DNA from 2 places in the Kosakonia beeri genome. Region 2 is predicted to be linked to the other one. Evidence: riboswitches for the same ligand, from Rfam matches in the RefSeq annotation. Region 2 holds a riboswitch; the other holds the start of a gene.
What was found. A riboswitch is a leader RNA that binds a small molecule or an ion and turns the genes downstream of it on or off. The one in region 2 is predicted to bind thiamine pyrophosphate.
Positions count from the first base shown of each region.

Region 1: linked by a shared signal. The riboswitch ahead of thiM (hydroxyethylthiazole kinase) and the one ahead of thiB (thiamine ABC transporter substrate binding subunit) in region 2 are both predicted to bind thiamine pyrophosphate.

Region 1 is NZ_CM135106.1:1,699,992-1,704,511, reverse strand. Features, by position in the region: gene fbaB (class I fructose-bisphosphate aldolase) at 1-667, opposite strand, end outside; gene thiD (bifunctional hydroxymethylpyrimidine kinase/phosphomethylpyrimidine kinase) at 819-1,619, opposite strand; gene thiM (hydroxyethylthiazole kinase) at 1,616-2,398, opposite strand; TPP riboswitch at 2,433-2,528, opposite strand; gene ACUY4S_RS08160 (zinc-binding alcohol dehydrogenase family protein) at 2,837-3,850, shown strand; gene ACUY4S_RS08155 (RcnB family protein) at 4,050-4,379, shown strand; gene ACUY4S_RS08150 (GNAT family N-acetyltransferase) at 4,393-4,520, shown strand, end outside.
Region 2 is NZ_CM135106.1:4,103,307-4,107,826, reverse strand. Features, by position in the region: gene thiP (thiamine/thiamine pyrophosphate ABC transporter permease ThiP) at 1-661, opposite strand, end outside; gene thiB (thiamine ABC transporter substrate binding subunit) at 637-1,620, opposite strand; TPP riboswitch at 1,651-1,751, opposite strand; gene sgrR (HTH-type transcriptional regulator SgrR) at 1,788-3,443, opposite strand; gene sgrT (glucose uptake inhibitor SgrT) at 3,531-3,707, shown strand; gene ACUY4S_RS19400 (sugar efflux transporter) at 3,803-4,520, shown strand, end outside.

The DNA of each region.
Region 1 (4,520 bases), 2.4 Mb from region 2:
GGCCGGTCAAATCGGCGGAGGCATGGTAATCGACGCCCTCTTTTTTGAAGGCAGAATTGCGAAGGTAGGCCCACAACACAGTCACCATGCCCAGTTCGTGAGCACGTTCAAAAGCAGCGGAGATCTCTTCAATCTGGCGGCGGGACTCCTGGGAACCAAAGTAGATTGTCGCGCCAACGGCCACTGCACCCATATTAAACGCCTGCTCGACGCTGGCGTACAGGGTCTGATCATACTCGGTGGGGTAACTCAGCGTTTCGTTATGGTTAAGTTTAACCAGGAACGGAATGCGGTGCGCATAACGACGGGAAACTGAAGCCAGCACGCCGTAGGTCGACGCGACGCAGTTACAGCCAGCTTCAATCGCCAGTTCGACAATATTCTTCGGATCGAAATAGAGCGGATTCGCCGCAAACGACGCGCCCGCAGAGTGTTCGATGCCCTGATCGACAGGCAAAATGGACAGATACCCGGTGCCAGCCAGACGCCCGTGGTTATACAGCGTCTGCATATTACGCAGCACCGCAGGCGGGCGATTGTTATCCACCATCACGCGATCGACGTAATCCTCCCCCGGCAGATAGAGCTGATCAGCGGGGATGGTAATACAACGGTGTTGCAGAAGGCTGTCGGCGTCTTTGCCAAGTAACTGCACAATATCAGTCATAGCTATGCTCCCGTAAGCTTCGCACAGGGCGAAATGGATTGTCCTTACCCATCTGACGATGGGCAGCAATAATCCTGGTCTTCCTGTGCGCGATTTTCCACCGCGAGCGCACTTTTTCAGCATAATCTGCTGGCACGTTTCGTATGCCGGTTTACCACCACTGATGGAAGTGGTGCACCGGCCCAATGCCATGGCCGACGTCCAGCGAGTCCGCCTGTAACAGCGCCGCTGTTAGCCACCCTTTCGCCTCGGCGACAGTGGCCGCCCAGTTGGCATGACGCGGGCGTAACGCCGCCAGTGCAGCCGAGAGCGTGCATCCTGTGCCGTGGGTATTTTTCGTCATCACGCGCGGGGTGGTAAAACGCTGCGCGCCATCACGGGTGAATAACCAGTCCGGGCTTTCGGCGTCGTTAAGGTGGCCCCCTTTCATCAACACCGCTTCACAGCCCAACGCCAATAACGCTTCGCCCTGCGCATGCATCTCCTGTTCGCTACCTGCAAGCGGCGCCTCCAACAGCGCTGCCGCCTCCGGCAAATTAGGCGTAATAAGCGAAACTTGCGGCAGTAAATGCTGCCGCAGCGCCGACACCGCCGATGGCGACAACAGCGGATCGCCGCTCTTGGCAAGCATCACCGTATCCAGCACAACATGACGCACTTGATAGTGCCGCAGCCGCTCTGCCACCGCTTCGACGATGTCCGTCTCTGCCAGCATGCCGATTTTAGTGCTATCAATGCGCACATCGCTCAGCACGGCGTCGAGTTGCGCTGCCACAAAATCCGGTTCGATACGATAAACCGATTGCACGCCACGGGTGTTTTGCGCCACCAGCGCGGTGATCACCGAGCAGCCATACGCCCCCAGTGCAGAAAAGGTTTTTAAATCAGCCTGAATTCCCGCGCCACCGCTGGGATCGGTGCCAGCGATAGTCAGTGCGTTAATACGTTTCATGCATCTGCCCCTGCTGAATGCAGCGCATCAAGGAAGGCCGCCACAAAACTGCCGGGTCCTTCGCTGCGGGCCACCGCCTGGCTCCCGGCTTGCGACATCAACGCGCAGGCCGCGGCGACATTCGCCAGCCGATCGCCAGCAAGCGCGCAGCTGGCCGCCACAACAGCCGACAATGCGCAGCCAGTGCCCACTACTCGCGTCATGATCGCATCGCCACCGGTGACCATCAGGGTGCGTTGCCCGTCAGTGATGTAATCCACTTCGCCACTCACCGCAACGACAGCGCCCGTCTGCCTTGCCAGTGTTTGCGCTGCGGGTAACGCTGCGCTGGCGGTGTCCGTGGTATCGACGCCGCGCCCGCCGCTGCTCATTCCGGCAAGGGCAAGAATTTCCGAGGCATTCCCGCGGATCGCCGCAGGGTGCAAAGTAAGGAGTTGTGCGCAGAAAGAGGTTCGGTAAGTAAGCGCGCCGACGGCAACAGGATCTAACGTCCACGGCGTATCTGCTGCCTGCGCGCTGTCGATGGCCGCGCGCATTGCTTCGGCACGATCACGAGTAAGGGTACCGACGTTAATCAACAACGCATCGGCAATGGCTGCAAACTGCTGTGCCTCTTCGGGTTCAATCACCATCGCGGGCGACGCGCCCAAAGCCAGCAGCACATTGGCTGTAAAAGTCTGAACCACGTCATTGGTCATACAGTGCACTAGGGGAGAACGGCGGCGGAATTGCTGTAACACATGCGCGGTCTGCGCACGATCAAGCAGGTCAGGTTGCATAAATTCGCTCCTGCCCGGCGTGAAGAAGGGATGCCGGGCAGGCATCTGACTTCCCTACGCTGGCATTATCCAGATCAGGTGGTACGGGTATTTCTCAGCCTTCATACGAAGGGCACCCCGAGTCAAAGGGACAGTGCGTCCCGGTCAGCAGAGTAAGGGAATGTGCAGGCGAATACAAGGGAGCCCAAAAAGAGGCGATGGCAGATAATCTGGCGTTGATAAATATCCGCTGATGGCCCCCTGTCGCTCAAGGATCGAGCGCAGTGGCGAAGCAATGGATGTTCGGTGGCCTGCCATTCCCGGCTACGGCTGCGCTACAGGCTGTGGCGATTTTCACTGCTTAAGGATAAGTGCTGCTCCTTTTTACGGGTTTTTCATCATGACGGCGTTGTCTACCCTTACCGGCACTGAGATAAATAACGCATTAACGGAGTATTTATGAAAGCAATCGCCATTACCCACGCTGCCCCAAACGGTAACAACCTGGCCTTCCTGAACGATATCCAACTGCCGCAGCCGCAGGCCAGCGGCCATGACCTGCTGGTAGAAGTGAAAGCCATCTCGGTTAACCCGGTCGATACTAAAGTGCGCGCCGGTTTCAATGCCGAAACGCCTCGCGTGCTGGGCTGGGACGCCGTCGGCGTGGTGAAAGAGGTGGGAGAAGCTGTCACGCTTTTTCGACCGGGCGATGAAGTGTGGTATGCCGGGGCATTAACGCGGCCAGGCAGTAACAGCGAATTTCAACTAGTGGATGAGCGGATTACAGCGCTGAAACCCAAAACGCTGGATAACGCCTCTGCCGCGGCCCTGCCGTTAACCGCTATCACCGCCTGGGAGATGTTGTTTGACCGGCTTGGCATTCGCGAAAACGGCAACGAAGGGGATGTACTGCTGATCGTTGGCGCGGCAGGCGGCGTCGGCTCAATCATTACCCAACTGGCGCGCAAATTGACGCGCATGACGGTGATTGGAACCGCTTCACGCCCCGCCAGCCAGCAATGGGTTCTGGAGCGCGGTGCTCATCATGTGATTGATCACAGCAAGCCACTGACCGAAGAGCTGGCACGGATTGGCATAAAAGAGGTGACGCATGTCGCCAGCCTTACCAACACGCAGGACCATTATCAGCAATTGATTAATGCCCTGAAACCGCAAGGCAAGCTGGCGCTCATTGATGATCCCGACAGTCTTGATGCACTGCCGCTGAAGGCAAAAAGTGTGTCCCTGCACTGGGAGTTTATGTTTACCCGGTCGATGTTTACCACGGACGATATGATTGCCCAGCACCGATTACTGACACGCGTCGCCGCGTTGATTGACGAAGGTGTATTACAAACGACGCTCGGGGAACACTTTGGTGCCATCAATGCGACTAATCTGCGTAAAGCCCATGCCCTGCTCGAAAGCCAGCGTGCAGTCGGTAAAATCGTGCTGGAAGGCTTTACGGACTGACGGGATGCCAGGATTATTCCCAAAGGTTACAAGCGGATAGCGGAAATTGCTGTTCGCTTTTCCTGCTTTCTCCTGGGTTTGCTTACACTTTTTACCAAAGCGTTATTTTTTCGTTGTTGCTCCCCCGTAAGTTAACGGCAATGATGGCATGCTAATTTATGCAACCGCGTGAAATGGATAAGAACAACCTGGAGAGAGTATGCGTAAAACAAAAATGATGCTTCTGGGCGCGCTGTTGGCAACCGCAACTTCTGCCTTTGCCGAATCGCAGACCACACCGGCTAGTGGGCCGCAATCCTACGAGGTGAAGGAGTTCGTGGCCGATTTCACCAAGTTTAACATCGGTGATACGGTGCCGGAGATGTACCGCAGTCAGGAGTACAATATTAAACAGTGGCAGTTACGCAACCTGCCAGCACCAGATGCGGGTAGCCACTGGACCTATATGGGCGGCAACTATGTGCTGATCACCGATACCGACGGCAAAATTCTTAAAGCCTATAATGGTGATATCTTCTATCACCGCTAAGTAAGGGGCTGGTTTGATTATTCGCCGCTGGCAAGAAAGTGACAGGCCGTTTTTACGTACTCTTTATCTGCGTGCCCGCAAAAGCGGCTGGACGTGGCTCGATGGCAGTGACTGGCAGCTGGAAGATTTCGATGCCGCTGT
Region 2 (4,520 bases):
GCCCGCCGCCAAGCGACAGGACGGTAGCGAAACTGGCGAAACAGAGCATAAAAATCAGCGCCGCGACAGGGAGGAGCTGGCGACGTAGCCACGGCCACTCAACAAAGCGAAAGAATGACCAGCCGTTCATGCCCAGCTGCGCTGCCAGCTGGCGCTGCTCGCCGGGGATCAGCTCCAGCGATTGCAAAAATAAACGCGACGCCATTGGCAGGTTAAAAAAGACATGGGCCAGCAAAATACCCTGTAATCCATAGGGCGAAAATGTCCACTCGTGTCCTGAGAGTTGCCAGAGGCTGGCCAGCCACCCCTGGCGCCCATAAACACTAAGAATGCCAAATACTGCGACCAGCACCGGCAGGATAAGCGTCATTGCGCACAGGCGTAACAGTGCGAGACGGCCAGGGAAGCGGCGTCTGTAGAGGGCGCGGGCAAGAAAAATGGCCGGAACCACGGAGAGCAGGGCGGAGAGAAATGCCTGCCAGAAAGAGAACCGCACCACGTGCCACAAGTAGCTGTCCTGCCAGAACGCCGACAACGCGGTGGTGGGGGCGTTTTGCCATAGTGCCAGGAAAGCGGCCAGCGCCACCGCCACCATCACAATGGCGGCGGTGAGGCCAGGTATCAGCCAGCCGGCAATCAGCGGCTGACGGCGCGTTGCCATGCGCTAATCCAGCCCGCGCGCTGTGCGGCAACATCTTGCGGGCTATATTCGAGTGACGTCTGCGGTTTTGTCAGCGTCTCAAAACCGGCAGGCAGAGTGACATCGCTGACAGGGTACATCCAGTTGCCAGTCGGGATAGCATTCTGGAAAGCGGGGGAAACCATAAATTTCAGGAACTTCTCCGCAAGTTCCGGCTGTTTACTGGCGGCAGTGCGGGCGGCCACTTCCACTTGCAAATAGTGCCCTTCGCTGAAATTGGCCGCCGCGTAGTGATCTTTTTTCTCTTCGATCAGATGGTAAGCCGGTGAGGTGGTGTAGCTTAGCACCAGATCGCTCTCGCCTTTCAGGAACAGCCCATAAGCTTCGCTCCAGCCTTTGGTGACGGTCACCGTTTTTGCTGCCAGTTTTTGCCAGGCTTCCGGGGCTTTGTCGCCATAGACTTTTTGCATCCACAGCAGCAGACCCAGGCCTGGCGTACTGGTGCGCGGATCTTCATAGATGACACGCCATTTTTGGTCGCTCTCTACCAGTTCTTTCAGGCTTTTCGGCGGGTTTTTCAGCTTGTTTTTATCGTAGACAAAGGCGAACCAGCCATAGTCGAACGGAACGAACGTCTCGTTTTTCCAGCCGCCGGGAATGCTGACGGCATCGGTGGGGACGCCGCTTTTGGCGAACAGGTTAGTCTGCGTTGCGGCTTCAAGCAGGTTGTTATCCAGTCCCAGTACCACGTCTGCTTTACTTTTTTTCCCTTCCATACGCAGACGATTAAGCAGTGAGACGCCATCTTCCAGCGCGACGAATTTCAGTTCGCAGTCACAGTCGGCTTCAAAGGCTTTTTTCACCGCAGGGCCCGGGCCCCAGTCGGCGGAAAACGAGTCGTAGGTGTAAACGGTCAATACAGGTTTGGCAAAAGCAGGCGCTGCAATCAGCAGCAGGAATGGCAGACATTTTTTTAACACTTTGCACCTCAATATGGGTGGCAAAGGATTTTGAGTCATAGCCTCAAATCCCTTCGCCGGCGTTATCCGGATCAGGTTCGACGGGTATTTTCTCAGCACACGCTCTTTGCGCAGCACCCCGTTGAGAACGCCGCTATTGTAATGATTTGGTAAACAATGGGAAAGCGTTATGGGTCCGGTGGCGCGAACCAGGCAGATTTAAAGTCAAACCAGCCCAGTGTGTTCATACGCAGCCCGCGCATGGAACGTTGCCCCTGAATCATCAGCCAGTGGTGAATAAGCGGCACCATCGCTTTGCTGGCAAGCAACTCTTGCGACCAGAGGGCGAGGTTCATGTCGCCGGTACGCCATTGTGCGGCATCGGCTTGCCAGTCGCGCATAATACAGTGCTGCAGCAGGGGGACTTCATACAGGTTGGCGAACACGGAAAAATCCAGCGGTAACGTAAAGTTGGCGCTGTTAAGCCAGATATCGCTCACGGCTTCACCCCGATACCACTCCTCGTACTCCACTTCCTGTACGATCAGTTTTACCCCATGTTCTGCTAATAAGGTGCTCATGGTGCGGGAGAGTGCTTCGTGCTCGTTATGTTCACGGTAGAACGTGAGCGTCAGGGTTTCCAGACCGGCAGGTTTTTCGCCGCTGCCGGGGCGGGCATGGTGCCAGCGTGGCAGCAGACCATACGCCGGGAACCAGTAGCGCTGATATTGCTCATTGGCATGCCAGAGCAGGTTAGTGGGTGAGAGCACCTGGCTGACCCATTCTCTGACCGCCGGGTTAGCGCCACGGCTGGAGCGGGCGTCGAACAGCAGATAATAGCATCCCTCTTCGAGACGGCTCTCAACGGCTTTTTCGCCGTCGGTTGGCCCTTCGAGCGTCAGGCCGCTGGTCGGTTCATCGGCGAGATCCGGCAACACCCACACGTTAACTTCGTCGATCAGAGCGCGAAAACCGAAGTAATCATCAAAGGCATGGATTTTAAGCTGATTATGGGTATTGCGGGTGACCGCATAGGGGCCGGTGCCAATCGGCTGGCTGGCAAAGTTGGCCATCGTATTCCACTCGCGAGGCAAAATCATTGCCGGAATGTAACCCATCAACCATGGCAGCCAGCGATCCGGTTGTGTCAGGTGAATATCCAGCGTCCATGGGGTTGGCGAGAGGATCTCGCTGATATGCGAATAAAGCGGTAACGCCGTTGCACGTTGCAGGGAAGCGATAACATCGCTCATTTCCAGTTCGCGGCCATGATGGAAATGAATGCCAGGGCGTAAATAAAAACGCCAGTGTAACGGGGAAATCGCCTTCCAGTGGTGGGCAATATCCGCTTCCAATTCCCCATTTTCCTCATTTATTCGCGTTAGCGCGCTAAAAATTTGCCGTGCCATATGGTTTTCGGAACGCCGGAGCGCGGTGCCTGGTAGCAGGTTACGCAGCGGGCGATAATAGAGCACGCGCAGGATATGCCGACCGCTGCGAAAGCTTCTGCCCAAATGCGAAACCAGCATTTGTCGCACAGCGCTTTTGTCACCGACCAGTTGAACCAGTTGATCGATACGATCCTGCTCCAGCAGATCTTCAGCGCGCTGCTGCTGGAGCGCAAGCCCGGTATAAAGGAAGGTCAGGCGCGAGCGTTTCCCGCGCCCAGCTTCAGCGTCCCATGTTAGCCAGCCGCGTTGCTGCATGGTGTTCAGGAGCGTGCGCATATGGCGGCGCGAGCAACTGAGCAACTCTGCCAGCTCATTGAGCGTGGTTTCCTGGGATTTGCCATCGCAGCATTGCCACAGACGGATGAACTGTTGTTGCAGGCGACCAGACGACATAAAAGAGGAACTCCTGGCGAAAACTCAGCAATTTATTAATCCCTATATTAAGCCAATACTTCTCTTCGATGAAAGCGAGGAGGTGAGATGAAGAGAGCATCCTTACGACGGTTTTATCTGGACTATTTTCGAGCAACGCAGGATGCGTGCTGGCTCGCCCGTCAGAGTGCAGGACAGCGCCTGAAAATTCTGGAAGAACTGATGCAGTGGGAAGTGACACCCCCTGTTTCTTCACACCGCTCCGCAGACGTCATGTGTGACTGAGTATTGAGTGCAAATGCACCCGCCAGCAAAAAACCTTTTTGCTGGCTTTTTTCGTTTATGCTTGCAACGCTTTTTGTTTTCGACAAGGAAATGCCATGCTCTGGTTAATGACGATGGGGCGCCGCCTGAATGGCGTGTACATCGCCTTTATGATCGTCGCCTTTATGATGGGCGTCGCCGGTGCGGTTCAGGCGCCGACGCTGAGTCTGTTTTTAAGCCGTGAAGTGGGCGCAGAGCCTTTCTGGATCGGGCTGTTTTATACCGTCAACGCTATTGCAGGGATCCTCGTTAGCCTGTGGCTGGCAAAGCGTTCCGACAGCCGGGGCGATCGCCGCAAACTGATCCTCTTCTGCTGCATGATGGCGGTCGGCAATGCACTGCTGTTTGCTTTTAACCGCCACTATTTGACCTTGATCACCTGCGGGGTATTGCTGGCCTCGCTGGCGAACACGGCGATGCCGCAGTTGTTTGCCCTGGCGCGAGAATATGCCGACAGTTCGGCGCGTGAAGTGGTGATGTTCAGCTCTGTCATGCGTGCGCAGCTCTCGCTGGCCTGGGTCATTGGCCCGCCGCTGGCGTTTATGCTGGCACTGAATTATGGCTTTACCGCCATGTTCACCCTCGCCGCCGGGCTTTTTATTATCAGCCTGGCGTTGATTGCGTTGTGGTTACCTTCCGTGGCGCGCATTGAACAGCCTGCTGACACGGCGGTGACGCAGGTCAGCGGCTGGAGCGATAACAACGTACGCATGTTGTTTATAGCTTCCACGCTGATGTGGACCTGCAACACCATGTACATCATTGATATGCCGT